Regions from separate parts of the Thermicanus aegyptius DSM 12793 genome, predicted to be linked through region 4. Evidence: riboswitches for the same ligand, from Rfam matches in the RefSeq annotation. Region 4 holds a riboswitch; each other region holds the start of a gene.

Region 1 (7,302 bases), 510 kb from region 4:
GGGGATGCCATACTCTCGGGCCACCGTGGCACACTCATAAATGGCGGTGATCTGGGGAACCCCGATTCCTGCAACGACCCGAGTGGTGCAGATGGAGCCGGGCCCAATTCCTACTTTAACCGCCGATGCGCCTGCTTCGATGAGATCCTTCGTGGCCTCGCCGGTTGCCACATTTCCTGCGATCAGTTCCAAATCCGGATATGCGGCCCGCACCTCCCTAACCACATCCAATACCTTTTGTGAATGCCCATGGGCTGTATCAACGACGATGCAATCAACACCAACCTTAACCAGTGCCTCTACCCGTTCCATGGTTCCTTTCCCCGTCCCAACGGCTGCACCTACCAAGAGTCGCCCATGGGAATCTTTTGCTGCGTTGGGGAATTGGATCGCCTTTTCGATATCCTTGATGGTGATCAGTCCTTTCAGGACTCCATGTTCGTCCACCAAGGGGAGTTTCTCAATCTTATGCCGCTGCAGGATCTTTTCCGCCTCTTTGAGGGTCGTACCCACAGGCGCCGTGATCAGATTTTCTTTCGTCATCACTTCCTGGATGGGAATGGAGTAATCGTGGATAAAGCGGAGATCCCGATTGGTGAGGATTCCCACCAGCTTATGATGCTCATCCACGATCGGAACTCCCGAGATCCGATACTTGGCCATTAATTCCTCCGCATCATACACCTTATGATCCGGGGTTAAAGAGAAGGGGTTCGTTATAACACCGCTTTCCGAGCGTTTGACCCGATCTACTTCCTCTGCCTGTGCTTCAATGGTCATGTTTTTGTGAATGATGCCGATCCCCCCTTCCCTCGCCATTGCGATGGCCATCGCGCTCTCCGTCACCGTATCCATTGCCGCGCTGATGATGGGAATATTCAATTCAATCTTGTTGGTTAAGCGAGTCTTTACATCTACTTGATTCGGCAAAACCTCAGATTTTCCCGGAATAAGGAGGACATCATCAAAGGTTAATCCTTCCTTAGCAAATTTTTGCGACCACACCGTTTATACCTGCCTCCTTCTCTTTACCTTTCAAAGTTATTGAAAGTGTAGCACTGCCTATAAGCTACGTCAAGGAGGCGAATACTAAACCTGTCGGTGGAAACAAAGGAGAAGGTAAATGCTTTCCCGTTATGAGGAGAGATTTGGATCGATCTCATCTTCTAAATCTTCTTTCATGGAAGGTTCCATCTCTGATCATGGAGAAGCTTCAAAAAATCCTACCCCCGGCAAATAGAGGTTGAACATCATACAAAAGCAGAAATCAAACGGCAAAATAGCGTGCTTTAGGATGGGAGACCACAATCGCCGACACCGAAGCTTCCGGCTCCATCATATCCGCTTCAGTAAGTTTTACCCCGATTTCCTCCGGTTTAAGAACTTTGAAAAGAACGCGCTGATCTTCAAGGTTTGGGCAAGCCGGATAACCAAAGGAGTATCTGCATCCCTCATACTTGGCCGCCAAAATCTCTTGCATTGGGAGATCTTCATCTATTCCCCAGTCCCTGCGGATCTGATGATGCAGCCTTTCTGCAAACGCTTCTGCCAGCTCCAAGGCGAGCGCTTGTACCGTGTAAGAGATAAAATATTCCCCCTCTTTTTTCAGTGCTTCACTCCACTCTCGAATCCCTTCTCCACAAGTAACCACGAACAGAGCCATGGAGTCAAAGCGAGAGTCTCCGTCGGGGTAAGGGCGAATGAAGTCTGCAATGGAGAGGTAACTTCCCTTCTTTTGTCTGGGAAAGGTAAACTGAGCCACTTCCTTCTCTTTTCTCTCATCCAAAAGGTGAATGGTATTTTGGGAGGAATAGGCGGGGAAAAATTGATATTTTCCCTTCAGGCGGAGCCGGGAACGTACGCTTTCATCAGCCAATAATGCTTCTACCTTTTTCCGAATGTCCCTCCTCTTCTCCTCCGGACTTCCCTGATGAAGTCCCAAATGTTTTCCTAACAGCATATTCCAATTAAGATAGGGGATCACCTCTTCCAACGGATAATCATGGAAGGTAACCGGATCAAGAAAAGGAGCTTCCCGGAGCGGATGATCATGGAGAATGACTGCTCTTTTTTCTTTCTCTTCCCTATCCTCTCCCCCTACTTCGATCCCTTCATCACCATAAGAACTACCCCTTTTCTCTTCTTCATGTTTCTTTACGGTATGGAGTAACTTTTCCCTCTCATGAGGATCATGAAGGCGGTTTAAGAGAGAAAGTCCTTCCATCGCATCCCTGGCATAAAAGACCGGTCCATCATAATGTGGAGCGATCTTCGTCTCCGTAAACCGCTTCGTCAGCGCTGCCCCACCCGTTAATACGGGTAGAGAGATGCCCGCCTTCTTTAGGTCCTGTACCGTATAGGACATCTGCTGGGCTGATTTCACCAAAAGACCGGAGAGGCCGACGTAATCGGGACGGTGTTCATGAATCGCTTCAATCAGTTTTTCCGATGGAACTTTGATCCCCAGGTTAATCACCTCGTAGCCATTGTTTGACAGGATCATCTCCACCAGATTCTTGCCGATGTCATGTACATCCCCCTTTACGGTGGCGAGGATCACCTTCCCTTTCCCCACCTCTTCCCCCTTTTCCATAAAATCCTGCAAATAAGAGACCGCCGCCTTCATCACTTCTGCCGATTGGAGAACTTCCGCAACGATTAATTTATTTTCATTAAAAAGCTTCCCTACTTCGTCCATCCCTTTCATGAGGGGGCCATTAATAATCTCCAATGGGGAAAGCTCTTGAAGCGCCTCATCCAAATCCTGAAGAAGTCCGGTCTTTCTCCCTTCTACGACTCTCCGGCTAATTCGCTCCAACAGGGGGAGCTTTTCCTGGGTCTCCTGATGTTCTTCTTTATAGCGATAAAGGGAAACGAACCGGGCAATAACATCCCCATCGGAGGAAGACAGAATACGGGATGCCATCTCTATTTCCTCTGTGCGAAGGGAGGCATAGCGCACCAATTTCTCTGTATTTACGATCGCATAATCAAGCCCCCTCTTTGTCGCCTCATAGAGAAAAACGGAATTTAGAACCTCCCTGGCTTTCGGAGGAAGTCCAAACGATACATTGGAGATCCCAAGAATCGTCAGGCAGTGGGGAAACTCCTCCTTTAACTTCGTGATTGCATCAAGAGTGGCCATCGCAGAACCTTTATATTCTTCATCACCGCTGGCTGCCGGGAAGACCAGGGGATCAAAAAGGATGTCTTCAGGAGGCATACCGTACTTCTCCGTCAAGAGGGAATAGGCTCTTCCTGCGATCTCCATCTTCCGCTCCAGGGTTACGCCCATTCCCTTTTCATCTATCAGTCCAACCACGAGGGCCCCTCCATATTCCTTAATGAGGGGAATAACCCGTCTGATTCGATCCTCCCCATCCTCCAGATTGACGGAATTAATGATCGATTTCCCCTGAATTTTTTTTAACGCCCGTTCAATCACCCGCTCATCCGTAGAGTCGATCATAAAGGGAGATTTAACGATCTTGACGGCATAGGATAGAAATCGATCCATATCCTCCCCCTCATCGCAATCCGGGTTCGCCAGGCATACATCGATCACCTGGGCACCTGCCCTTACCTGGTCCCGTCCAATTTCCGCCGCCTCTTCATAATTCCCCTCCTCGATGAGACGTCTGAAACGCTTCGATCCGATCACATTGGTCCGTTCCCCCACCAAAATAGGCCGCTCCTTTGGATCATATTGAAGCCGTTCCATTCCCGCCACTGCATGAACCCTTTTATGGCAAGACGAGGAAAATTCTTCTTTTCTCTCCTTATCCTGTTCATATGTTCTGACCACATGAGATAAGGCTCGGATATGTTCCGGGGTGGTACCGCAACACCCTCCGAGGATGTGGACCCATCCCTGTTCCAAAAAATCGCCCATCTTTAATGCGAATGATTCCGGTTCCTCATGGTAATGTCCTTCCTCATCCGGCATTCCTGCATTGGGATAACAAAGGGTAAAAGGAGGATTTAGAGAGGAGAGGGTTCGCAGGTGATCCCTCATCTGTTCCGGACCGGTAGCGCAGTTGATCCCGACCGCCAAGGGATGAAGATGTTGGACGGAGGTATAAAAGGCATCAATGCTCTGCCCTGCCAGCATCGTACCGGTCGGTTCGATGGTACCTGAGATGAAAATCGGCACTTCCTTGCCGAACTCTTGGAACGCCTCTAGGACCCCTCTTCCTGCCGCCTTTACGTTAAGTGTATCCTGGGAGGTTTCGATCAGGAGTGCATCTACTCCCCCCTCCAATAAGGCTTTTGCCTGTTCCTTATATTCTCGGGTTAATTCATCAAAGGAGAGGCCTCCGGTGACGGATAGAGCCCTCGTGGTAGGTCCCATGGATCCGGCTACGAAAGCATGTTTACCTGTTTCTTCTTCATAGATTCTGACTGCTTCCCGAGCGATTCTGGCCCCGGCCAGGGTAATCTCATACGCCTTTTTCCTTAAACCATATTCAGATAGAACGAGGCCCGTTGATCCGAAGGTGTTGGTCTCGATAATATCTGCCCCGGCCTGGAGATAAGAGAGGTGAATCTCTTTTATCCTCTCCGGGGCTGTCAGGTTTAATACTTCATTACACCCTTCGTAACCCTCTCCTCCGAAATCCTCTGCGGTTAATCCCATTCCCTGAATCATCGTTCCCATGGCTCCGTCCAGGAGGAGAATTCTTTTCTTTAATTCTTCAATCAATTTCACCGCCACTTAAATTCCCTCCTTTATGCGGCGTGTCAGTTCGGCCGTGATCGAATAACGTAAATATGGAGTAATCAGATAAAAACCATTAAACCATTTCTTCCCATACTGAATCAGGGAATCGGCCAATTCAATTCCTACCTGTTCCGCCTCTTTTCCCTCTTTACCAGAAAAAAGCTCCACATGCTCATCCGGAATGAAGATCCCGGGGACCCCTTTAAGAAAGAGGGCATTTTTATGGGAAACGATCGGCATGATACCGAGAAAGACGGGAATTTCGGGATTCATTTCCCGGGAAAACTTCCCTAACGCTTCGATCGCCTCCTGGCTATATACAGGTTGGGTGAAAAAGAAGCGAGCTCCCGCCTCCACCTTCTTCATCATTCTGCCCCTATGGGGGATATGATTCTTCCCTGAAGCCAGAGCCCCTCCGTATAGGAAATGGGTTCTCTCCTCCTGTTTTACTCCTGTAAAGAGTATCCCCTCATTCATCTTTTTTACTTTCTCCATCAGCCCGATGGAATTCAGTTCAAAAAGAGATTTCGTCTGCGGCATATCCCCCATCTTCACCGGATCTCCGGTGACGATGAGAAGATTCGTTATTCCCAGGACATGAAGACCGAGGAGATAAGACTGCTGTGCGAGAAGGTTTCGGTCCCTGCAGTTGATATGGACGATTCCCTCGATTCCTACTTCATCCTGGAGCCGCTTTGCCACCGCCATATTTGCCACCCGGGAATGGGAGAGGGAATTGTCCGCGATTGTAATCGCATCGGCTCCTGCCTCTTTAAGAGCATGGGCCCCCCTTAAATAGCGGCTTAAATCCGGGTTCTTGGGTGGATCAAGCTCCACCACGATGCTCGTCTCTCCTTTTCTTACCTTCTCAAAAAACTTCCCCATCCTTCTTTATCTCCTCTCCTTTTTGCCCATGAAAAAACCCCTCTCGATAAGAAGAGGGGTTTCTCCTCTTATCTTTCAGAGCATAAGCTCTGCAGGATTTGGCACCGCGTTTTTTAAAACCGGTTGCCGGGCATCATTGGGCCAGTCCCTCCGCCACTCTCGATAAGATGATTTCGCAGTATATAATTGTAGTATACAATAACCTATACATGCATAGGTGTCAAGACTTTATCCAAGCATCTATCGAAAAATTGTTGCGTGGATCCCACAGCAGAAAAGAATCGATTCCTAATTCTTTACCCGCCCTGACCTGGTCCAACACCTGTATCCCTGTGTAACGGATCCACTCTCCTTTAGGTAAGTAGCTGGCGGTAAAATCTTGATACCATGGGCGGATCGTCGCCGTCTTAATCCCTTGGGCATGGAGCGCCGCATCCTTTTTCTGAGCATCAAGGATCGTACCTCGAATCACCTCGTAAGGATGAGCATCCGGTACGGCGATCCCAAAGGTATATTTGGCATAATGGGAAGGATACGCCATCGGGGAGATATAATCCACTTCCGGTGTAATCAGCTCCCACCTTTGCCCAATCCCCATATCGTCGCTAACGGATGGGACGAGACCGAAGACGTCCGCCGAAAGAAATACCGGATAGGGCTTCAGATTCTCCCGCACATAGCGAATGAAATCCCGGATGAGTACCTCCTTCGTCCTACCTTGGGGATTGTAATAAGAAACTTCGGCGTCAACTTTTTTCCCATTTTCAGGAAACCTTACGTAATCTAATTGTATCTCATCAAAGCCCTTTTTAGCCGCTTCAATGGCTACGGAGAGATTGTAATCCCATTGTTCCTTTCGATAGGGATCTACCCACATGATCCCTTTCCGGTCCTTCCACACGCCGCCTGTCTTCTTTTGCAAGGACCATTCTTGTTTTGCTCCGGCCATATAAGGATCTTTAAAAGAGACAATTCTGGCAATGGTGTAGATATTTTTTTCATGAAGTACTTCTAAAACATGATCAATGTCCTGAATATAGCGGGTATGATCCGATTTGATCTCATGGACAAGAGGAATGTTGGAACGATACGTAATATCCCCCTTATCCTCTTTCACATCGATCACCACCGCATTAAGTTCAGATCGGTCGAGGAGGTCAACGATCTTTTGAAATTTCTCTCCCCCTGCAGACCAGCCGGTCATATAAACCCCTTTCACCTTATAGGGGATCTTCATTCTCTTCACTTCCATAGGGGATGGAGAGCGAAGGGCATCTTGCCACTCTGCGGAAGTATATCCTTTCCCTTCTACCGGACTCTCCCCGTTTCCTTCCGCGAAGAGTGGGTTCCCTATGAAAAATGAAGAAGAGAAAAGGAAAAAAATGAGAACGGGAGGAAAAAAGATTCTGCCGAATCGCCGTTTCATGGTCCGCCTCTCCTTGTACATGAACATCTCATTGGTATTCGATCAATATTTTCTCTAAATGTAGCTCTTTTCGATCCATGAGGGAAATCGGATCTCCATCGACATCTAGAATGGGTCGTAAAGGGGAAGTGGGCATGAAATAGAGAATCTTTCCCACTCTGCCGTCACTCAACAAAACCGGTGTACCCAATGGGAGCTGAAGTAAGGATTGAATCAAGGTATGGAGATAACCCGTATCAAATTGATTCGTCATCTCTACCCTCATTTGCTC
Region 2 (7,302 bases), 310 kb from region 4:
ATTTTCGAAGAGTGGGAATAAGCCCCAAATCATCAAGGGCCATGGGGCGAAGGTCATAAATGATCTTTCGCACGTCGGAGAGACTGTCCCGAGCCATCTTCTTTAAAACCTGCAGCTCTTTTCGTGCCGTTTCCGCTTCGTTCTGGTTCAGCACTTTCTCCACGATCTCTGTCCTCAGAACCAGATTGGCAATCGACTGGGCCGGACCGTCATGCATCTCCCGGGCTACCCGCTTTCGCTCTTCTTCCTGGGCTTCGATGATTTTAAGCCCAAAAATATGGCCGTTCTTCGCATGTTCCAGCGCTTCCGTCATCCGGGCGATATCTCCCTGCAAGTAGCCCAATACCACGCTTACCTGAGACAGCAGGTTATCCGCCTTTTCGATGGTACGCTCCACGGTTTTCAGGCGTCGCTCCAGTTCATCCCTCCGTTTCCTCAGGTACTTTTCCCGCTCGGATGCAAGCTTCAGATCAATTTGACATTGGTTCGCCTGTTCATAAGCCTCCCGTATATCTTGTTCATTATACCGTTTGAAATTATGGCTTACCTCCATGAGCCGAAGGCGCATCTTTTTATACTTCGCTTCCAGCTGGTCATAGTGGTGGATGATTCTCTCTACTTCGGCCTGTACCTGGTCCAGTTCCTTTTTCAGATTCCCACCCTCCAGCCGTGCATTCTCCGCAATCTCAAAAATCTGCTCTTTACTCTTCTCCATGGTTTCGATGGCGTGAAGGATGACCCGATCCAAGGCTGCGCTTTCGAAACTTACCTGATGCTCTTCTTCCCGTTCCATCTTGATTCCTCTTTCTGTACGGCTTGCTTTCATCTTATCATATTCTTACGAATTTGGCTTTTAAAATCGTAGAAGCGGATGGGGAAAAAAAAATCCCTTTGCAAAAGCGCAAGGGATTATCTCTCCGTTCGATTTTCTATATCTCGTCTATTTCGCCAACATGGAGGCATCCTGTTGCAACAAGTCCGCCTTATCGGTACGCTCCCAGGGGAGATCCAGATCGGGACGTCCGAAATGACCATAGGCCGCCGTCTGCTTATAAATGGGGCGTCGCAGGTCCAGCATTTTTATCATGCCGGCTGGGCGGAGATCAAAATGCTTCCGAACCAATTTGACCAGTTCCTCTTCCCCGATTCTCCCGGTTCCAAAGGTATCGATGCTGATGGAGACCGGCTGGGCCACTCCAATCGCATAAGCCAGCTGTACTTCGCATTTGTCAGCCAAGCCCGCAGCCACAATATTCTTCGCCACATAGCGGGCGGCATATGCTCCGGAACGGTCCACCTTGGTCGGATCCTTTCCGGAGAAGGCGCCGCCTCCGTGGCGCGCATAGCCGCCATAGGTGTCGACGATAATCTTCCTCCCGGTAAGGCCCGCGTCCCCCTGGGGGCCGCCAATGACAAAACGACCGGTTGGGTTGATGAAATACTTAGTCTCCTCATCCAAATAGTGCGCCGGTACGACGGGGCGAATCAAATGATCCATCAAATCCCGGCGAATTTCTTCCTGACTCACCTCAGGATCGTGCTGGGTAGATACGACAATCGTATCGACGCGGACCGGCGTATCCCCCTCATACTCCACCGTCACCTGGGTCTTCCCGTCGGGACGGAGATATTGGAGGGTTCCACTCTTACGCAGTTCCGATAATCTCCGCGCGAGTTGGTGAGCCAGGGAGATTGGAAGCGGCATAAGCTCGGGGGTTTCCTTGACGGCAAAGCCGAACATAAGACCCTGATCCCCCGCCCCAATCGCCTCGATCTCCTGATCGGACATTCTTCCCTCCCGGGCTTCCAACGCCTGGTTGACCCCCTGGGCAATATCGGGAGATTGTTCATTGATCGATGTGAGAACCGCACACGTGTCCGCATCAAATCCATATTTCGCTCGGGTATAACCGATTTCCCGGACGGTATCCCGAACCAGTTTTGGAATATCGACATAGCTTACCGTAGTAATCTCCCCAGTGACGAGAACGAGTCCGGTTGTGACGGAGGTTTCGCAGGCCACCCGGGCATTGGGATCCTGGGCAAGGATCGCATCGAGGACCGCATCGGAGATTTGATCGCAGATCTTATCCGGGTGCCCCTCCGTCACCGATTCAGATGTAAAGAGATGGCGTCCTTTCTTTAGAGCCATATGAATTCCTCCTTTTTCATATCTATATTCGCCGGTACTCGTTCCTGTCCAGGGCCGCATTTATCTGATCTTTAAACTTTCCTCACTCATAAAAAAAATTCGCCTGCTCCTCCCTCTAGAGGAAAAGGCGCTCCTCCTTTACCCTCTCTTATCTCCAGCTCCTTCCGGAGCCCAGGTTAGCACCATTTCACCAGGGATGATGACGGTTGCCGGGTTTCATCGGGCCTGTCCCTCCACCTACTCAGGATAAGAGTAACCGTGCAAAGATAAGTTTATTACAGATTGAAATCACTGTCAAGATGTTAGATTGTCACGTACAATGTCCAAAAGGTTCTTATTGGGCGGGGGGAGGGGTGACAGAGTAGGTTCCACGGATCATGACGTAGCTGTACCCGTCGCTTCCCGAATTCTCGATGGAAAGTCCCCGGCCGTCGCTACGGGGAACTAAAAGGAGATGGTTCAATGGAACGACCGCCCCTCCTTTTACGTCTTTCCCCTCCGTTACATCCGGGATGCCGTCTCCTTTCTCTCCGGCGATCACCTTTGCCGTTCCGCTACGGACAATTAGCTCCGTCCCCTCCATGGCGATGATCTTTTGCCCCTTCACCAACTTCTCCACGGTGAGCATGGAGGGGCCTGTCCCGCCGTTGATACCGCCTGCGGGAGGATTTGTACCGCCCCCTCCTGCTCCCAATTCCTGTTTCAAGCTTTCCTTGGCCGCATTGATCTGTTCATCGACATAGCTCTTCGTCACGATGGGGTCATCGGCAGAGCCGGGCACGCCCCCACTGTCGGCATAAGCGGTGGTGACAAGGAATATGAGCACCAAGATCATCCAACCGATTTTCCGTCCCGTGAAACTTCTCTTCTTTCTCTCCCGCACGTTTCTACCCCTTTCTATCACGTCATATCTCCCCAGTCGTTTCAACGCCATATCCCCTTATTCCCTTTCATTCGCCATCGTTCGGTCTGAAGCTCCAACCTCTACTATAATATACCTCGATCAAGGGAAAAAAGTTGCGCTTAGCGAGCGATCAAAACCAGATCCTTTCGACCAACGTGGCCATCTCGGCCCGGGTGGTCAATTTCTCCGGTTTAAAGACTCCATTTTCATAGCCCTCCACCACCCGAAGTTGAATGAGGAAACTAATCTCTTCATTTGCCCAATACTGAAGAGGGATATCCTTAAACAGGTAAACGGCCAGATAGGGATTTACATCCATCTTATCGCTTCCCTTCGCCGGTTTTATCTTAAGCCCCCGGGCCACCATCGCAGACATCTCCGCCCGGGTTAAGGGAGCATTGGGACGAAAGCTCCCATCGGCGTATCCACCGATCAATCCCTTCTGATAGGCGCTTATGATGACAGGATAGGCCCAAAAACCGGTGGATACATCCCTAAATGGAGAGCGGACCGAGCGGGACCCTGGCGGCAGGTCGATCACCCGGGAAAGGAGGGTGAGAAACTCCGCCCGGGTGATGGGTTGGTTGGGGCGAAAAGTGAGGTCGGAGTATCCTGTAATAAGCCCTTCTTTTGCCAAGGTGTTGATGGAATCAAAGGCCCAATGGTTGCCGATATCCCGGAAGGCCGATTCCACCTTCCAGAGCACGAGGCGGTAAAGCTGGTTGGTGAAGCTTTTCGCTGCGTCGATGCGGAAATAATAGGTCCCTTTTTCTAACCAGTTGCTCATGGAAAAGGTGGTGCTGTTCTCATCCATTTTCTTTCGACCGATTTCTTTTAAGTTGCCGTTATACAGGATGACCTGCCCCTGAGACCCCTTTGGAAAGTTGGAACCATCCACGCGGTAGAAACCGGCCTGGGTAATGGAAAATTTGAACCAATCGTAATCGGCTAACGATCCGATGTGACCATAGACCGGCACACCAAGGGAAATTCCCTTCGCATAGAGCGGACTGTTATTCGGTTCGAAGGTATCTTTAAGAAGCGGCGTATAAGACCAAGTAAGGAGATATTCCGCATTGACCGCCTGGCCGTAAAAGTTCTCCACTCCGATGAGGAGAGTTCCTTTTTTGACGTTAAGAGAGATCTCCTCCGGTTGGGGACTGGTGATGGAGCCATTGTCTACCTTCCGCTCATCCCCCCCCGGTGGGATCACCCTAAGCACCGGGTCTAACTGAACCGTGTCCGCATTCACCTGAATCGTGATCTTCCCATCATAGGGAAGCGTTAAGCGATACCAGTCCACATCCCCGGCGAAGGAGATGGTGCCCGTCAACTTGCCGGCCGCAAGATTAATCTCCTTAGCCGTTTCTCTGGTGTTGTTGGGTTCAAAATCATCCCCATAAATGTGGAAGCGGTTCTCCAGGATATAAGGAAAGGGGGAAGTAACCGGAGAGAGGGCCTCCACCTTCACATACAAGGCTTCCTTCACCACCGGTACCTCTACGCTGCCGCTCCCCATCCAATCCACCCTCTTCACCAGCTTTGATCCTCCCTGATAGAAAGAGAGACGTACCGCCACATCTTCCTTTCCCGTACCGCGGTACGTGAAGGTATACTTCCCCTTGTACGGCGTTTGTAACACAAACCAATCCACATCTGTGGCAGAAGAAAGATTGGCCGAGATTTCCTTATTGATCGAGATGCGTTTCGCCGCCCCGCTCTGGTCATTCGGCTCCCAGTAATCGGCCTGCCAGCTATTGGTGAGACTCTTCATCCCGTCAATCAGCCCGTAACCTGTCTCCTGATCCCAACCTTTTGCATTTACATCGAGGGCGCTATGTCGGATCAGATCCCGGACCTGGGCAGGGGTATAATCGGGATATTTACTCATAATAAGTCCGGCTAACCCTGCCACTTGAGGCACCGCCAAAGAAGTTCCGGTGGCCGTTCCATAATCGCCGCCGAGAAACGTGGTATAGATTTTCTCTCCCGGAGCTACCACATCCAGCTCCGGCCCCCGGTTGGAAAAAGAAGAGACCTGATTGTTGCCGCCCACGGATCCGACCGCTAAAACGGTCGGATAAGCCGCCGGGTAACTGACCCGCTCGCCGTTATTCCCGGCGGCGGCCACGAGTAGAACGCCTTTGCCCTCCGCATAGCGCACCGCATCTTCCATATCCCTGGAATAACTGGGGTCACTTAATGAGAGCATAATGATCTTCGCCCCTTGATCCACCGCTTGCCGGATTCCGGCGGCTACGGTATAGGCATCGCCGCTTCCCAGATTATCCAACGCCTTGATCGGAAGGATTCTGACGCCGGAGAGGATTCCGGCGATGCCGATTTTATTATCCCGCGTAGCCCCGATCACCCCGGCGAGCTGCGTGCCGTGGCCGTTATCATCGGCCGGGGAAGCTCCCTTCTCCAAAAGGTTGAAGCCGGGGAGCAGGTTCCCCTTCAAATCCGGATGGGTAAAATCAACCCCTGTATCGATGATGGCCACCGTCAGATTGGGATTGGGGCTCACCTCCGCCATCGCTTGATCTAATTTCGTTTGCCGCAAGTAACTCTGATTCCCTAATCCCGGATCATTAAAGAGGGCTTCCACCTTCACCCGGGTGTTCGGCTGGAAATAGAGAATATCGGGATCCTTGCCCAGAATCTCCTCCGCCATCTTTTGATACTTCGGATAAAAGCGCACCTTCCCCGTCCGGAATTTTTCCTGCAGGTCTAGGATTTCATAGTAAGGGGACTCTTTCGCCTGGCCTCTCCATTTTACGATCCACTCGCCTGGAATGGCGTTTACCGGGGGTTGGATCGGCTTCTCCTCTAGAGAAGCTTGCCCGCTGCGGCCGACGTTCTCCATGGGGGTATTCCCCTCCGATAAGGCATAAACCCCGCCTCCGGTAAGGAGCAGCAATAGGACGATCAGGCTTAGCGAAAGCCCCCTCTTCACTGTACGGCTCATATCTCCCCCCACCTCAAAGGAAAAATGCACCCTGTCCCAGGGTGCCGCTTTCTATCTTTTTACTCTTCTTATTTTACTTCAATGGCGATCACTTTTCCATCGATGGTGTAATAGAAAATCTCGTCATTTTTCATCAAGCTGGAGAACGTTACCCAATAGCCTTTTCTCTTCACCACCGCATCCTTATCGAATGAGATCCATTTATAGGTGGTTCCTTCTTTGACATAAATCTTAAGATCCGGTTCGTCCACATAATCGACCAGCGCACGGTTCACCGTCGCCTTTGTAACGGTCGCCTGGGAGCCTACTTGCACCACCTGAACATAATCGCCGGTGATCAGGGAAGAGAGGGAAGCCGGTTTGAAGGTCCGCTCCGTCCCCGCCTGATCCACGACGAGGGTACCGGCCGTGGCATTCACGCTCTTCACCTGTCCGTATAACCTCTCTTCCCGTTCCACTCGGATCAGATCTTTCCCGATGAAGGAGAGGGAGAGGCGATCGCCCACTTTAAGATCCTCCCATTTCCCCGCCGTCCCGTCGGGATTAAGAAGAAGAGTCTGGCCCGTGTAGTTTGTATAATCGATATTTCCGTTCTCATCCTTTAATTTTAAGCGGTTTGTGGAGAGGGTTCGGTCTACCAATGTATAGATTCCCGTCTCCTTCACTCTGATCGAGGAGATGGAACCGTCGCTGTTCAGAAGGAGCTTCAATTCCGTATCCTTTGCCAACTGGCTCACCGTTAAGGAGGAGTTGGAGAAGGAGTAAAGGGTGAAGCTTCCGGACAGCGAATAGCGCCGCTCTCCGCTTCCCTCCCGGACGAGCATCTCCCGATTTGTAGAGTCATAGGAGAGGAACGTCCCTTCCCGGATCAAATCGAGGGAGATGACGGAGACGAGATTTCTGCGAAACTCCAACTGGACCGGTGTACCTACCGTCAACCTGCTCTCGCTCACCTTCTCCCCGTCGAGAAGAACCGTATAGTTCGGGTCAATGCGATAGGCTTTAAGCTCCCCTTTCTCATCCTCCACCGTAAGGATTCCTTGGGTCCGATCCATACTGACCAATTTCCCGCTCACGGCAGCGGGGGAGGTGCGTCCTGTAATCTCCAGTTTCTTCACATACCCTTTTTCAATCGTCAGTTTTACCTGATCCCCTTCCTTCACATCATCCAGGGTAGGATTTGTCTCCCCGCTCAGGAGGATCTGCACATCTTCCGCCAGGAAGTATCCCATCACTTCACCGCCCACTTGCAGGGTGATCAGTCCTTTTTCATAAAGT
Region 3 (7,302 bases), 1.1 Mb from region 4:
AAGTGAAGCGCCCTGATTGGTATCTACCAGAAAACGATAAGTTCCCTTGCTGATCTGTAGAGGCACATTCACCTGCAGGGAGAGAGTTTGCTGGTCTTTCGGCATGACGGAGATTTCATCCACCTTATATCCCCCCGCCGTCGCCTCATAATCCCAGTTGGCCGGCGGTTTCATGGTGAAACGGACCGTCTGGATCGCATCGGTGTTGTTCACCACCTGAATCGAGTAAGAGACCGATTCTCCAGGGGTGACGGAGAGGCTGGTATAGGGGGTATACAAGGTGATCGGGGCAGGGGCTGCTTTCAGGAGGGCCCCTCCTCCAAAGCTAAGAAAGAAGAGCAGGGCGATGAGCCCGGTGGCGAAGATTCGCCGCTTCATAAAAAGATCCCTCCTTTTATTCATCCAAATCTAAACTCAGTACGTAGTAAAGATAGAGATGGATTTATTCTTTCTTTGCATAAAATGGGATTTTTCTTGCACCGATTTTTTTGTATAGTAGAAGCGGGAGGTACTTTTCGCGGTGGATACGGAGGATAAAGGGAGGAAGTAGAATGATAGAACGTGAAGAATCCGGGCGGAATCCGGGAAGCCCCGATGAAGCGCTGGTGAAGGGGCTGAAGGAAGGCCGTCTATCATCCTTCCAGCAATTTTATGAAGAATATAGCCCTTTTCTCTATCAAATCTCCTTAAAGATGTTGCATGATCCCATGGAAGCGGAGGATCTGACCCACGATCTCTTTATCGAAGTGATGGAACGCATCCATCAATACGATCCGGAGCGGGGCAGTTTTCAAGCATGGCTGGCCGTCCTCTCCCGCAGCCGTTCCCTGGATCGCCTGCGCAAGAAAAAGCCCCTTTTGGTGGAGGATATCGGGGGGCTTTACCGATCCCAGGCGTCGGCGGAACGAACCGAGGAGAAGGCGATCCGCCGTCTGGAACAGGAAATGGCGGAAGAAGCCATCCACAGGTTGCCGGATTTGCAGCGGCAGGCGATCGAGCGTTTCTATTTTGGATCGAAGACACACCAGGAATTGGCCGAGGAGTTGGGACGACCTCTGGGCACGATTAAATCGCTGCTCCGTTACGGGCTAAAAAATGTCCGGAAGCAGCTGAGCCAGGTAGGCTGGCTGGAGGTGACGAGCGGTGAACCGAAACGGTAACACCTGCCTACAGCAGGAAGAGATGGTCGATTATGTGGTAGGCAAGCTTCCCCAGAAAGGGAGGATTCGGGTCGAACAGCATCTCACCCGCTGCCTTCAATGCCGCCGGCAGGTGGAAGGATGGCGAACTCTCCTCTACGCCCTTCCGGCCGCCCAAAGACCTCCGCGCCGCCTGAAACGGAGGCTCATCTTCTCCTTTCTTCTGCGAAAGGGGATATTTCGGAACGGCAGGAGATGGGTCACCCGCTTTTTCTCCTTTCCCTTGAGGCATAAACGTGCGGTTCTCTTTTCCTTTCTCCTCTTCTTCCTTGCCTCCGGGAGCCTCTTGCTCTGGCAAAACCGCCCGTCCTTCACCCCGATCACCCTGAAGGAGCCGCCTTACGTCTCGACCGTCCCACAGGGCGGCGGCAATTCGCCGTATACAACGGTATCCTCCCTTGGAAAGGAAGAAGCACCCTTTACTGCCGATTATCCTTTTATCTTTGATCCCCTGACGGTCCGCTATGACGTCATCTCCCTCCAGGATGAACAGGTGCATGGTTATGTATGGATCAACAGCAATTCTCAAGAGGTGCTCCTCATCATGGAGGAAGTCCTCCCTCTCGCGGAAAAGGATTACCAAGTCTGGATGAGGGAGAAGAGAAACGCTTCCAATCTGGGCCTCTTACAGATCGAAAAACGGGGGGCTCATCTCTATTACCAGGGAGAGGCTTCTCAACATGGAGAGGGCATGACGATCTCTTTGGAACCGAAAGGCGGGAGCCTCATCCCAACCGGTCCGGACCAGTATGTGGTCCATTTCCGCTAATCCGATTTTGCAAAATTTTGCTGTATTGACAAATCGACAAGATCTCTATATACTCTTCTCATCATCTGAATAGCACTTTCTTATCCAGAGTGGTGGAGGGACTGGCCCGATGAAACCCGGCAACCGTTCTTGGCGAAGCCAAGAAAAGGTGCCAATTCCTGCAAGGCGGAAAGACCTGTCTTGAGAGATAAGAAGGGACCGGCGTGAATCGTTCCCCCTCTTTCTCCGAGGGGGTTTTCTTTTGTCGCCTTCTCTCCAAGAAAGGAGCACCGGCGGGATGATGGATGGAACGCTTCGCTCATTCAGAAAAAGAGAAGAAAAGGAGTGGAATATTGCATGAAAAAAGGCCTCATTGTGATCCTTCTTACCTCCATCCTGGCGATCCTCGCAGGATGCGGAAGCCAAACCTCCGGAAAGGCGTTAAGCCCCGACAAGTTATTGGTAGGGGTAACGGCCGGCCCCCATGAGCAGATTATGGAAAAGGTAAAGGAAGTTGCGGCGAAGGATGGGCTGAATATTACCTTGAAGGTATTTAACGAATATGTGATGCCCAATGTGGCCCTGGCCGAAGGGGAATTGGATGTGAATATTTACCAACACAAGCCCTTCTTGGAGCAGATGAAAAAAGACCGGAATCTTGATCTCACCGATATTGCTCCCACCGTCAATTTCCCGATGGGCATCTATTCCAAAAAGGTGAAGGATGTGAAGGAGATCCCCGACGGCGGAAAGATTGGCCTCCCCAACGATCCGACCAATGGGGCACGGGCCCTCATCCTCTTCCAGCAGGCGGGTCTCATTAAGCTGAAGGATGGGGTCGGGGTGAAAGCGACGGTGAAAGATATCCAGGAGAATCCCCATAACTACCAATTCGTCGAATTGGAAGCTTCCCAGATTCCCCGCCAGTTGGACGAGCTGGATGCGGCGGCGATCAATACCAATTTTGCCATCGAACATGGGTACCTTCCCAGCCGGGATGCCATCGTGCTCGAACCGAAGGATTCTCCCTGGGTAAACGTGATCGTGGTTCGCACGGAGAACAAGGATGATCCGGTGCTTCAGAAATTGATTAAAGCGTACCATTCCGATGAGGTGAAGAAGTTTATCGAGGAGAAGTTCCAGGGGTCGGTCGTCCCTGCGTGGTAAACGAGCAGATGAGAGGAGAATGCCTGAAAGGGGTGAAGTGTATGATCCGATTGGAGAATCTCTCCAAAAGCTATGTGAGCAAGAATGGGAATGTGGAGGCATTAAAGGATGTATCTCTCCATGTGAAAAAGGGAGAGATTTTCGGGGTGATCGGTTACAGCGGAGCCGGAAAGAGCACGCTGATCCGCACCGTCAATCTCCTGGAGAAGCCTACAGCGGGCAAGGTTTATGTAAACGGGGTTGAGCTTACCTCCCTTCCCCCGCATGAATTGTTGAAAGCTCGTCGAAAGATCGGCATGATCTTTCAGGGATTTAACCTCCTGAAAACGGCGACGGTGGAGGAAAATCTGGCGATCCCGTTGAGATTGGCCGGCCTCCCCCAGGAGGAAGTAAGAGCCCGGGTGGACCGTTACCTTTCCGTGGTGGGCTTGGCGGAGAAGAAAAAAGCTTATCCGGCACAGCTTTCCGGCGGGCAGAAGCAGAGGGTCGCCATCGCCCGGGCCCTCTCCTTTGAACCCGAAGTTCTCTTAAGCGATGAAGCCACCAGCGCCCTAGATCCGGAGACCACCGAGGCCATTCTGGATCTTCTCTTGGAGATCAACCGAAACTTCGGAATCACCATCCTCCTGATCACCCACGAGATGCATGTGGTCCAAAAGGTGTGCGACCGGGTGGCGGTGCTGGAGGCGGGGAAGATCATCGAGGAGGGAAGCGTGGTGGAGCTTTTCACGCGTCCTAAGGAAAAGACGACACGCAAATTTGTGGAGAGTCTCTTCCAGGTTAACCCCTCGCCCCAGATTCTTGAGCAATTTTCATCCTATGGGATCCTGGCTACCCTCTCCTTCGTAGGGGGAACTTCGGGGGAACCGGCCCTCGCCAAGGTGAGCAAGCAATTTGCCGTCTATCCCAACATCTTGGCAGGCCACGTCACCACACTAAAGGACTTTCCGTTCGGAAAACTGCTGGTCCATTTTGAAGGAGAAGAAGAAGAAATCCGGAACGCCTTTCGCTTCTTAAAGGAAAGCGGCGTAGAGATCGAGGAGGGAAGAGCCCATGTTCGAAAGCTTGAGGCAATTTCTTGAGGATTGGGGGGGATCGATCTGGGAAGCGACGATCCAAACGTTTCAGATGGTAAGTATCTCTCTCCTGATCTCCATCCTGTTGGGATTACCGTTGGGCATTCTCCTGGTGTTGACCCGGCCTAGGAGAACCTACGCCAATCCCGTGTTGTATCAGTCCCTAAACGCGCTCATCAACGTGATCCGTTCTTTGCCTTTTATCATCCTGCTCTTCTTCATCCTCCCCTTTACGAAATGGGTCGTCGGGACGACGATCGGGGTTCAGGGAGTGATCGTCCCTCTGGTGGTTTATACCGCTCCCTACATCGCCCGCCTGATGGAAACCTCCCTCCTGGAGGTGGACCGTGGGGTTATCGAGGCGTATGAGGCGATGGGGATTCCCACGCGTTCCATCATCTGGCATGTGATGGTCCGAGAGGCACGCCCCTCCATCATATTAGGCCTTACGATCGCCACCATCACCTTGATCGGTGCCACGGCGATGGCGGGACTTGTGGGAGGCGGTGGATTGGGGGATCTCGCGTATCGCTTCGGATTTCAGCGCTATGAACCTCAGGTGATGTATGGAACGGTTCTCCTCCTCATCCTGATCGTCCAGGGACTGCAATCGCTGGGAAACCTCCTCTCCGCCCGCCTGAAGAAGGATTAATTTAACCTCTCCATCTCTTCGTCATCGATCTCAAAATTGGCGTAGACGTTCTGGACATCATCCGATTCTTCCAAGCGGTCGATCAGTTTCAAAACCTTCTCGGCCTCTTCCCCCGCCACCTTCACCGTGGTGGTGGGAACCATCGTTACTTCGGCGGAGGAGATGGGGATCCCGGCGTTCTCCAATCCCTCCCGAACTTTTTCCAATAGGTCCGGTTCCGTATAAACGGTAATCTCGTCTTCCTCTACCTCGACATCCTCCGCTCCCGCGTCAATGGCGGCCAGCATGACCGCTTCCTCATCCACCTCTTCTTCTTCGCGATCGATCAGGATCTGTCCTTTCCTTTGAAAGAGGAAAGAAACGCATCCGCTCTCTCCTAGATTCCCGCCGTGGCGGGAAAAGATATGCCGCATCTCCGCGGCGGTTCGGTTCCGGTTGTCCGTCAGGGTGTCGACCATGACGGCCACGCCGCCCGGGGCATATCCTTCATAGGTAATCTCCTCATAGGTGACCCCTTCGATCTCCCCGGTCGCTTTCTTGATCGTCCGCTCTATGTTATCGTTCGGCATATTTACCTCTTTTGCCTTCTGTATGGCTACTTTAAGGCGGAAGTTGGTATTGGGATCGCCCCCGCCGTTTCGGGCGGCCATGTAGATCTCTCTGGATATTTTGGTGAACGCATTTGCCTTGGCGGCATCCTGGCGCCCCTTGCGATGTTGTATATTTTTCCATTTTGAATGTCCTGACAATGGAGTCCTCTCCCTTCTAACCAATCGGAAGCTTTACGGTGTGCCATCCTTTAGTTTAGCAAAAAGAAAAAAGAGCGTCAAAGACCCGCTTTTAATACTCTACCAAGGAGAAGGGCCCTTTTCTATATCCGGGAATTATTTTTTATTCATTTTCTCATTCCCTCTGCCCACGAACATTTTACTCTAACATTTCGAGAATCAATGATTAGAAAATAACAACCTTATTCCCCTTTTGTAATTCCACCTGTAATTTTCCGTTTGAAACAAAAATATACTCTTCCGCTTGGAGTGTCGTCGTTTAAGAATAAGGGCCGGCCACATATCACGGGAGAGTGACCAGAATCAGAATTCCTGCCAAAAGATGGAACAACCATCCGATGAAAGGAATCCAAGATAAAAAAACAGCGATTAATCCCACGATTGATCCGTAGTAGTCATTCTTGTTATTAATCGTGATGACCAACGTTACAAGATGCAATACAAACATTACCACCGCAGGCAGAAACAAAAAACCGTAAATGATCGCAATGCCCAACACGGGAACCGCAAGGATCAATTCCAAGAGCCCCGTTACCATCTTGAGCGCTTTCTCTCCCTCCATACACTTCACCCCGCTAGGTCTTGATTTATATCCTCTGCTTTATCCTCCGCTTTTCACTATTCCGTTTAGAGAATGAAGAATTTTCATTTTCCTTAATGCTCATCTTATCACATTTTTATATTTTTAATCCGGTTTTTCGATTATACATTTACTTTGGCATTGGCAATTCTCAAGGAAGTTATTTCTCTTTCGGCTATCTGGAGCTTTTCAGCATCCCTGATGCCCAGCTAGTTGATAAGAACATCGGAATGAGGGTAGCTGTATTCATAATTGCTGTTCATGGCTATAGCTCCTGGCAGCCGTGTGCTTTTTAACGAGCTCAGTTATGGTTTTTTCAACCAGTTTATCATTCCCGACACACTGCATGAGGTTCCTTCGGCCGCGAGTCGGAAGGGAGAATCTAAAGGTTAGGGCTTATGTTTTGTTCCCTTCGATGGATAGATACTGATCGAGCAAATATTGAGTTTGACCGGTCCTCTTTCTATATTTTTTGGGATTTTGCCCACAAACATTTTACATAAAGATTAGAATAACCTTAAAACGTAGATCAACCGCAACTTCCCTTTCCATATTTCGTCTCAATTATGTGGGAGGGGAGTTTTTGTGACAAAGAAAAAGTTTATTCTACTTATGTGTCTCATCGTGTCGCTCTTCGGTTCAGGAACATACGCCGCGGCGGAAAAGGCGACACCCGTCCCGATCAAGGTGGTGATCGATCCGGGCCATGGCGGAAAGGATCCGGGAGCCATCGGTGTAAACGGCTTGCGGGAAAAAGATGTAAATCTGGACATCTCCTACCGCCTGCGGGATCTTCTCATCGCCCAGGGATATCGTGTGGTGATGACCCGGGAGGACGATCGGTTACTGGTCGATTATTCCCGCTCCACGGATCAGGACTTGGATCTTCAAGCCCGTGTCGATGTGGCCAAGCGGGAGAACGCCGATCTCTTCATCTCCATTCATGCCAATTTTTATCCGTACGGCAACAATGTCCAAGGCACCATGGTCCTCTATTTTGATCCGGCCAACTACAGCTCCGTTTACAAACCCTCAGCCGAAATGATTCAGTGGGCTCCGGAGAGCAAAAGGCTGGCCCAGCTCGTACTCCAA
Region 4 (7,302 bases):
GATAGCGTGTTTCTTCAGGCAACCGATTCTGATCCAGAAGGAGGAGATGATTCTCTTTCCATTGAACCGATTGGATAAAGGAATGGGTCATGAGGCAATCCTCTCTTCCCGGATTGATTGCACGATTTGCAATATATCTTCGATCCTCTGGATTCCATGCCGTGCCAGAATCAGTTCCCTGCCGATGGCAAGAGCCATTGTCTCTCCTTTTGCCCTGAGTTTAGGATCTTCAATCGATTCCAGATCGGCCACATGGGCAAGACCGATGACGCGGCGTATCATCTTGCAGCCGGCATACCCGGCGGTATCCTGGAGGATCCTTTCCAGGTAATCGTCCAAATATCCATGAACGGAAGTGAAGGCTTCCAATCCGTCATTCCACCATAACTGGCGGAAATTCCTTTCAAAGACGGACCAGATTTCGGCCGCCGTCCTGAGAAGATACACCTGATACTCCGATTTCTCAGCAGGGTCGTCGGTTAAGCCTTCTTGAGCGGAGAAGTTTAAGAACAGGTTGGCGAGTACCGCTCCGATATCAAAACCCATCGGCCCGTAATAGGCGAATTCCGGATCGATCACCCGGGTATCCTGTTCCGTCACCATGATGCTCCCCGTATGAAGATCCCCGTGGATCAGGGCTTGAGTTCGGGTGAGGAACCCTTCTTTCAAAGCCGCCACTTCAAGTTTCAATCTGCCGTCGCTCCAGATTTTGCGCACCTCTTCGAGAATGAGCGGGTTAAACCGGTTGGTCTCGGCGTTGTAAAATGGATCGGTGAAAACGAGATCCTCGGTGATGCGGCACATCTCCGGATTGATAAATTGTGCCACCTGTTCTTTTTTCCTTCGGGAGTTTAAGGCGATATCGGAGGTGTAAAAGAGGGTCCTGGCCAGAAAGGTTCCGATATGCTGGGCCAATTTTGGATAGCGCCGCCTAAGGATCAGCCCTTTTCTTAACACGATATGGGAGGAGAGATCCTCCATGACGGTCAGGGCAAGATGCGGATCATAATGATATACTTTCGGGACTGAACCGGGGCAGAGCGCTTCCTCCATGTGGAGGGCCTCGCTCTCGATGCGTGCCCTGTCCAGGGTAAGGGGCCACGAATCCCCGACCACCCGGGCGTAAGGGAGCGCTTGTTTGATGATGATGCTTCTGTCCGTAGCTTCTTCTTGGATGCGAAATACCAGGTTTAGATTCCCATCGCCGATTTCCCGGGCGGTTAGTCGGGCATCTTCCGGGAAGATCCTAAGGCGCTTCGCATAGGCTACCGCTTCCGCTTCGTTTAGAGGATGATAATGTGCCATTCCCATCGATCCTTTCGTGTGAAATGAAAAAACCTCTGACCCTTCTGAAAGGGCAGAGGTTTAAAATCTATCCAACCCCTTATCTCTCAGAACGGTACGTTCTGCAGGAGTTAGCACCTTGCTGTGACCGGAAACAAAGATTTCGTGCAGGAACATCCTGCCGTCCTCTCCGATCCGTCACCCCGTATAGGGAAATGCAGGTTGCCGGGCATCATTGGGCCAGTCCCTCCGCCATCTCTTGATAAGAGCGAATCGGTCAAACTCTATTCGGTTTTTACATCCATACATTTGCCCCAAGCGATTTGATGAGAATCAGAATCAAATTCACTTGGTTTTGGTGATTAATTTATTTTTTTTCTCAACGTTTGTCAAGGGAAAAATTTAAAGGTGAGAGGTGGAATGTTTGCAGATATAAATCTTGTGCCAGCATGGGATCGGTTCACAACCCATTGCAGAAAAGGCGGATAGATTGCAGGAAGGTTCGGTGATGATCTCAAGGGAGGTGGATGAAATCAGAAAAAATGCAAAAATAGCGACATTTTGGGGATTGACAGAGAAGTATGCTGCGTTTATAGTTATGACCATCGAGTGACAATTGAAAATAAGAATTACTCTTATCCAGAGAAGGCTGAGGGACTGGCCCGATGACGCCCGGCAACCTGCTGCCCATACCTATGGGCTAAACGACTGGAAGGAGGAGCTTCTCCCAGGGATCGTAGGGGGGATCTCCATCCTTTCAGGAGTGAAGGTAAGGTGCTAATTCCTGCAGAACGTTATGTTCTGAAAGATAAGGGTGTGGGATATTGTTTCTACAACCTCTTTCAGAACGAAAGAGGTTTTTATTTTTGTAAAAAAAGGCGGTGATGGGATTGTCGTTGGATGAGGAATATATCTTGGCGACTTACCTGCTGAAAGGGGAAAAGGATCTATACAAAAAGGCGCAAGGGATTGCCGTCGGGCTTACGGTGGGGACATGGACCGAGCTGCCGAGTGAGAAAAAGGAAAGCATGGCGCAACATTTGGGGAAAGTGGTCGATGTCGTCCCACTTCCGGAGGAAGAAGGGAAGCAGCCCGTGGGGAAAATTACCATCGCATATCCGATCGTCAACGTGACCCCTGATCTTCCATCCATTCTTACCACGGTGTTCGGAAAGTTATCCCTGGATGGTTCGATCAAACTCTTGGATCTCCACATTCCCGACTCCCTCCTTTCCCAATTTCCGGGCCCACGTTTTGGAATTCAGGGGGTTCGGGATTTGCTGCAGATGAAGGATCGACCCCTCCTGATGAGCATCTTTAAACAATGCATCGGTCTTTCCCTCGATGAGTTGGAGGAAGAGTACAGGAAACAGATTGAAGGCGGCGTAGATCTGGTAAAGGATGACGAGATCTTTTTCGCAGATGGGAAAGCTCCCGCCATCGAAAGGGTGAAGCGTTTTGAAGCGTTAAATCGTCAAAGAGAAGAGCGGACCGGGAGAAAGGCCCTCTATGCTGTCAACCTGACAGGGCCGGTGAACGAAATGGTGGACAGGGCGAAACGGTTGGTGGAAGCGGGTGCTTCCGGCCTTCTCCTGAATGTGTTTGTGTACGGCCTAGATATTCTCCATCGCCTGGCTTCGGACCCCGACATCCCGGTTCCCATTCTTGCCCATCCTGCGTTTGCCGGAGCGATATACGCATCTCCGGAACATGGGGTATCCTCTTCCCTTCTATTAGGCAAGTTTCTTCGTTTGGCAGGGGCGGACATTGTCCTCTATCCCTCTCCCTATGGTTCTGTCGCTATGCCTAAAGAGGAATCGTTGTCGGTTGCGGACCGGTTGCGCCGTCCCTATGGGAATATCAAACCTTCTCTTCCGGCGCCGTCGGCGGGGATTCATCCCGGCCTCGTTCCTGTCCTGATCAGGGATTTTGGACCTGACCTGGTGATCAATGCGGGCGGAGGGATTCATGGTCATCCGCAAGGATCGACCGCAGGGGGAAGGGCTTTCCTGGATGCCATCTCAGCCATTATGGCAGGTTATTCTCTCCGGGAAGCCGCGGCCCGTTCCGTAAAACTAAGCCTTGCGATTGAGAAATGGGGGGTGGTTGAGGGATGAGCAGAGGAAGGAGAAAGGTACTTTTTTGTGACTTTGACGGGACGATTACGGTGCAGGATACCATCATTCAAATCATGAGGGAGTTTGCGCCTCCGGAATGGGAGAAGTTGAAGGAGGAGATTCTCGCAGGGCGGGTAAGTGTTCGGGAAGGAGTGGGGAAGATGTTTTCCTTGCTTCCGGTCTCAAAAGAAGAGGAGATCCGAAATTACGTGCTCCATCATACGGAGATTCGGCCGGGGTTTTCTGAGTTGATCCGATTTACGAGAGAAGAAGGAATACGGCTGCTTATTTCGAGCGGAGGGATCGATTTTTTCCTCTACCCCTTGCTTGTCCCCTATGACATCCCGTATGGGGATATCTATTGCAACGGCAGTGATTTTAGCGGGGAGAAGATTCGTATCCTCTGGCCTCATCCTTGCGATGATGAGTGCCATCGTGATTGCGGGATGTGCAAGACAACCCTCTTGCGGTCCTTTCCGCAGGAAGAATACGAAAGAATTGTCATCGGCGACAGCATAACCGATCTGGCGGCGGCTCGGATCGCCGACCGGGTGATCGCCCGCGACTTTCTCCGAATCAAATGCGAAGAATTCTCCATCCCCTATGTCCCCTTTGAAACCTTTTACGACGTGATCGATTATCTGCAGAATACATCGGAAAAAGCGGGGTGAACCCATGGAAGAGATAATGAGCGCCGTCCACAGTCTCCGGGTTGTGAAAGAGAGTTTTGCTGCCCGGGGATGGTTTCCTGCCACGAGCGGCAATCTCTCCGTCTTGGCGACTTGTGAGGACGGTAAGCGGGCGATTGTGATTACCGCCAGCGGAAAAGATAAGAGTCTTCAGACTTCCGAGGATTTTCTTCTTGTGGATCGGGATGGAGTACCTGTATTCCCTACCCGGCTAAAACCATCCGCCGAGACAATGATCCACACGGCCATCTACGACCGCCTGCCGGATACGGGTGCCGTGTTTCATGTTCATACGGTGGCCAACAATCTCCTCTCCGAACTTTACGGGGATCATGGGGAGATTCTCTTTTCCGGGCATGAACTGATCAAAGCGTTCAATATCTGGGAAGAGGATGGCGCCATCCGTCTCCCCATCGTCGAAAATAAGGCCCACATTCCCACCCTGGCGCAGTTGGTGAGGGATGCGGTTCGGCCGCAAACCCCGGGTATCCTGATACGGCGCCATGGTATTTACGCGTGGGGTAGGAACCCCGAAGAGGCGAAGAAGCATCTGGAGGCTTTTGAATTCTTGTTTGATTACCACGTAAAGCTTCTCCAGATGAAGAGCCTCGGGCTGTTGCCGATTCACACATTTGCCGACGTATCGTTGGGAAAAGGGAGGAAACTCCATTTCCATAAAACGAAACATGAAAGAGAGGGAAGCTAAAATGGCCGAAATTGTCATTCGGAAGACCGGTGAGAAGATTCAGGATGAAGAGCGGGTGAAAGATTTTTTGGCCCGACAGGGAGTTCTCTATGAACGTTGGGATGCCGGTAAACTGCCGGCAGGTTTAAGGGAGAAATACAACGTAAGCGAGGAGGAAAAGGAAGAGATTCTTCACGCATTTGATCAGGAGATCCGCTCCCTGGCTGAAAGGAATGGGTATGTGAAATGGGATGTGATTTCACTATCCGAAGCAACGCCTAATCTGGAGGAGCTGTTAAAGAAGTTCGAACAGATCCACACCCATAGTGATGATGAAGTCAGGGCGATCGTCTCCGGAAACGGGACATTTACGATCAAGGGGACGAGCGAAATCGGTTATTTTAACGCGGTTCTTCAGGCAGGCGATGTGATCTCCGTTCCGAAAAATACTCCTCATTTCTTTACGCTTTTGGAAAATCGAAAGGTCGTCGCCATCCGTCTTTTCATCGATCAGTCCGGTTGGATCGCGCATCCTTATGAAGATCCGGAGTTCCAAGTGACCGAATCGAAATGATCCATGATGCAAATCAGTTAAGCCAATATGTTTCGGGATGGGGCGGAAGCCGTCAGGGTTATACGGACCGGTTGAAGGAATTGGAAGAAGACAGAAATCCATAAATGCTTGGAAAGGCTAAAACGAGAAGGAGGAATAATCTGTGGCAAAGATCACATTTCAGACAGACGTGCTTTGGTCAGGTGAAGGGGTTCGCTCCGAAGCGGTGATCCGAGACAAGAGGATTGTCATCGATGAACCGAAATCCTTAGGAGGGACGGATCAAGGTCCCAATCCGGTCGAGTTGATTTTGGCTGCCTTGGGTGGTTGTTTATCGGTTCTTTTATCGATTCATGCCAAGACCCACCAAGTTGAACTGAACGGTTTTAAGGTACATGTTGAAGGGGACCTGGATCCGGACGGTTTCATGGAGAAGAACCCTGCCGTAAGGCCGGGATTTCAGGAAATTCGTTATCGCATAGAGGTCGATTCTCCTTCGGATGTGGGGAAGATCCGCGAACTGATCGGCCATATCGAAAAAATCTGCCCGGTTAAAGATACGTTGTCGGGCGTAACCGTCAAAGAAGTGGAATCGACGAAGTAAGTTCAGGTTTGGTGAGAATGAAAAGGATGCGTTTAAAGCTGCCCGTCGGTTTTCATCGGCGGGTTTTTCTCCCTTTCGGATCCATCTTTGAAAAGGGAGAAACGATTCATTTGAAGAGAGTCATAGAAGAGAGAGAAAAGAACGAGCAGAAAAGGAGGGAGTTTAACCCATTCCCCTTGCGAAATTCTTGTGCTTTCCTTATCATGGAAGGAGAAAATGAGGACAAAGGGGAATGAAGATGAAACAAAACCATGCCGACAAAATGGAAATCAGGGGAGAAAAGCGGAATTATACCCCCTGGATTGTATTTCTCTCAATCGCGATTAACTTGATCGTGGCCATCCTTTTCTTCATGCCGAAGATGGAGAGGGGAAATCAACTCGATCTTACCGTTCTCCCGATGTTAAACGCCGTCTTTAATAGTTTTACCTTTGTTTTTCTCTTGTCTGCGCTCTATTTCATCCGCCGGAAGAACATTGTGATGCATCGGCGCTTTATCTTTGCCGCCTTTATCACGACGGCTCTTTTTCTGATTACCTATGTCACCTACCATTTTTTGGCGAAGTCTACCCCTTATGGAGGAGAAGATGTTTTTCGTTATCTCTATTACTTCTTCCTTCTTACCCATATATTGCTCGCCATCGTCATTGTTCCGCTGGCACTCACCACATTAGCGAGAGGATTGAACCGCCAGGATGAGAAACACCGCCGCATTGCCCGCTGGACCATGCCTCTTTGGCTCTACGTGGCGGCATCGGGAGTCATCGTATACCTCATGATCTCGCCTTATTATGCGTAGGAAAGATGAAGTTGAGGGGGATGGGAGGGATGGAGCGGGTCAAATCCCTTCCGGGAAATATTCACGCCAGCGCTTGTCCACGAGGGTGACCGTCTCCGGATCAGGGATCAGTTCGTCGGGATAGAAAGGTTTCATACGAGCATCGATCAGGATCGGGCCATGAAAGGCAATGTGATTTCCTACGATCTCCTTATTTCCGTAAAGATCGTGGGCGGGATCAAAACGGGTAAAAACCGTCCAAAGGAAAGAAGTTTGATCGGTAATCTCTTCCACATCATCGACGAGGATGAGGAGAGGCCAGGGAAAGTCCCGTCCATGTAATCCTGCGGTGATCCTCGTCGGCAGCCCCTCGTCCTCCTCATAGCTTTTTCCGGAGAGGAGCAAGGTTCCTCTGCAGAAGACGGAAATTTTCTCCACGCCCGCAAGATCTCCTTCCGTGTATGTTTCGGGCAAGGATTGAATCTCCTCTCCTATTCCCAGCATGATCGCCTTACTGCCGTGATTAAACGTTCGCCCGGTGTAGTCGAGGGTATCCATAGAGGTATGGGGCAAGATGATGAGATCCCGCTCG

Evidence for each region. Region 4 has a riboswitch for S-adenosylmethionine ahead of THEAE_RS0115975 (2,3-diketo-5-methylthiopentyl-1-phosphate enolase). Riboswitches for the same ligand answer to the same signal wherever they lie in the genome.
Region 1: linked by a shared signal. The riboswitch ahead of THEAE_RS21735 (methylenetetrahydrofolate reductase) and the one ahead of THEAE_RS0115975 (2,3-diketo-5-methylthiopentyl-1-phosphate enolase) in region 4 are both predicted to bind S-adenosylmethionine.
Region 2: linked by a shared signal. The riboswitch ahead of metK (methionine adenosyltransferase) and the one ahead of THEAE_RS0115975 (2,3-diketo-5-methylthiopentyl-1-phosphate enolase) in region 4 are both predicted to bind S-adenosylmethionine.
Region 3: linked by a shared signal. The riboswitch ahead of THEAE_RS0110085 (MetQ/NlpA family ABC transporter substrate-binding protein) and the one ahead of THEAE_RS0115975 (2,3-diketo-5-methylthiopentyl-1-phosphate enolase) in region 4 are both predicted to bind S-adenosylmethionine.

The regions. Positions count from the first base shown of each region.
Region 1 is NZ_KI783301.1:3,486,478-3,493,779, reverse strand. Features, by position in the region: gene guaB (IMP dehydrogenase) at 1-1,005, opposite strand, end outside; gene metH (methionine synthase) at 1,268-4,714, opposite strand; gene THEAE_RS21735 (methylenetetrahydrofolate reductase) at 4,715-5,605, opposite strand; SAM riboswitch class I at 5,671-5,774, opposite strand; gene THEAE_RS0118425 (putative glycoside hydrolase) at 5,826-7,031, opposite strand; gene THEAE_RS0118420 (HD-GYP domain-containing protein) at 7,060-7,302, opposite strand, start outside.
Region 2 is NZ_KI783301.1:3,293,313-3,300,614, forward strand. Features, by position in the region: gene THEAE_RS0117555 (sensor histidine kinase) at 1-793, opposite strand, end outside; gene metK (methionine adenosyltransferase) at 941-2,152, opposite strand; SAM riboswitch class I at 2,298-2,405, opposite strand; gene THEAE_RS0117565 (hypothetical protein) at 2,487-3,080, opposite strand; gene THEAE_RS0117570 (S8 family peptidase) at 3,187-6,024, opposite strand; gene THEAE_RS0117575 (S-layer homology domain-containing protein) at 6,093-7,302, opposite strand, start outside.
Region 3 is NZ_KI783301.1:1,896,419-1,903,720, forward strand. Features, by position in the region: gene THEAE_RS0110065 (COG1470 family protein) at 1-378, opposite strand, end outside; gene THEAE_RS0110070 (RNA polymerase sigma factor) at 552-1,160, shown strand; gene THEAE_RS0110075 (anti-sigma factor) at 1,144-1,968, shown strand; SAM riboswitch class I at 2,046-2,162, shown strand; gene THEAE_RS0110085 (MetQ/NlpA family ABC transporter substrate-binding protein) at 2,305-3,114, shown strand; gene THEAE_RS0110090 (methionine ABC transporter ATP-binding protein) at 3,156-4,196, shown strand; gene THEAE_RS0110095 (methionine ABC transporter permease) at 4,168-4,842, shown strand; gene THEAE_RS0110100 (YebC/PmpR family DNA-binding transcriptional regulator) at 4,839-5,591, opposite strand; gene THEAE_RS0110105 (hypothetical protein) at 5,914-6,192, opposite strand; gene THEAE_RS20645 (N-acetylmuramoyl-L-alanine amidase) at 6,796-7,302, shown strand, end outside.
Region 4 is NZ_KI783301.1:2,979,659-2,986,960, reverse strand. Features, by position in the region: gene mtnA (S-methyl-5-thioribose-1-phosphate isomerase) at 1-91, opposite strand, end outside; gene mtnK (S-methyl-5-thioribose kinase) at 88-1,305, opposite strand; SAM riboswitch class I at 1,382-1,553, opposite strand; SAM riboswitch class I at 1,917-2,099, shown strand; gene THEAE_RS0115975 (2,3-diketo-5-methylthiopentyl-1-phosphate enolase) at 2,181-3,401, shown strand; gene THEAE_RS0115970 (2-hydroxy-3-keto-5-methylthiopentenyl-1-phosphate phosphatase) at 3,398-4,072, shown strand; gene mtnB (methylthioribulose 1-phosphate dehydratase) at 4,077-4,796, shown strand; gene THEAE_RS0115960 (1,2-dihydroxy-3-keto-5-methylthiopentene dioxygenase) at 4,798-5,349, shown strand; gene THEAE_RS0115950 (OsmC family protein) at 5,492-5,932, shown strand; gene THEAE_RS0115940 (DUF420 domain-containing protein) at 6,195-6,731, shown strand; gene THEAE_RS0115935 (UbiD family decarboxylase) at 6,771-7,302, opposite strand, start outside.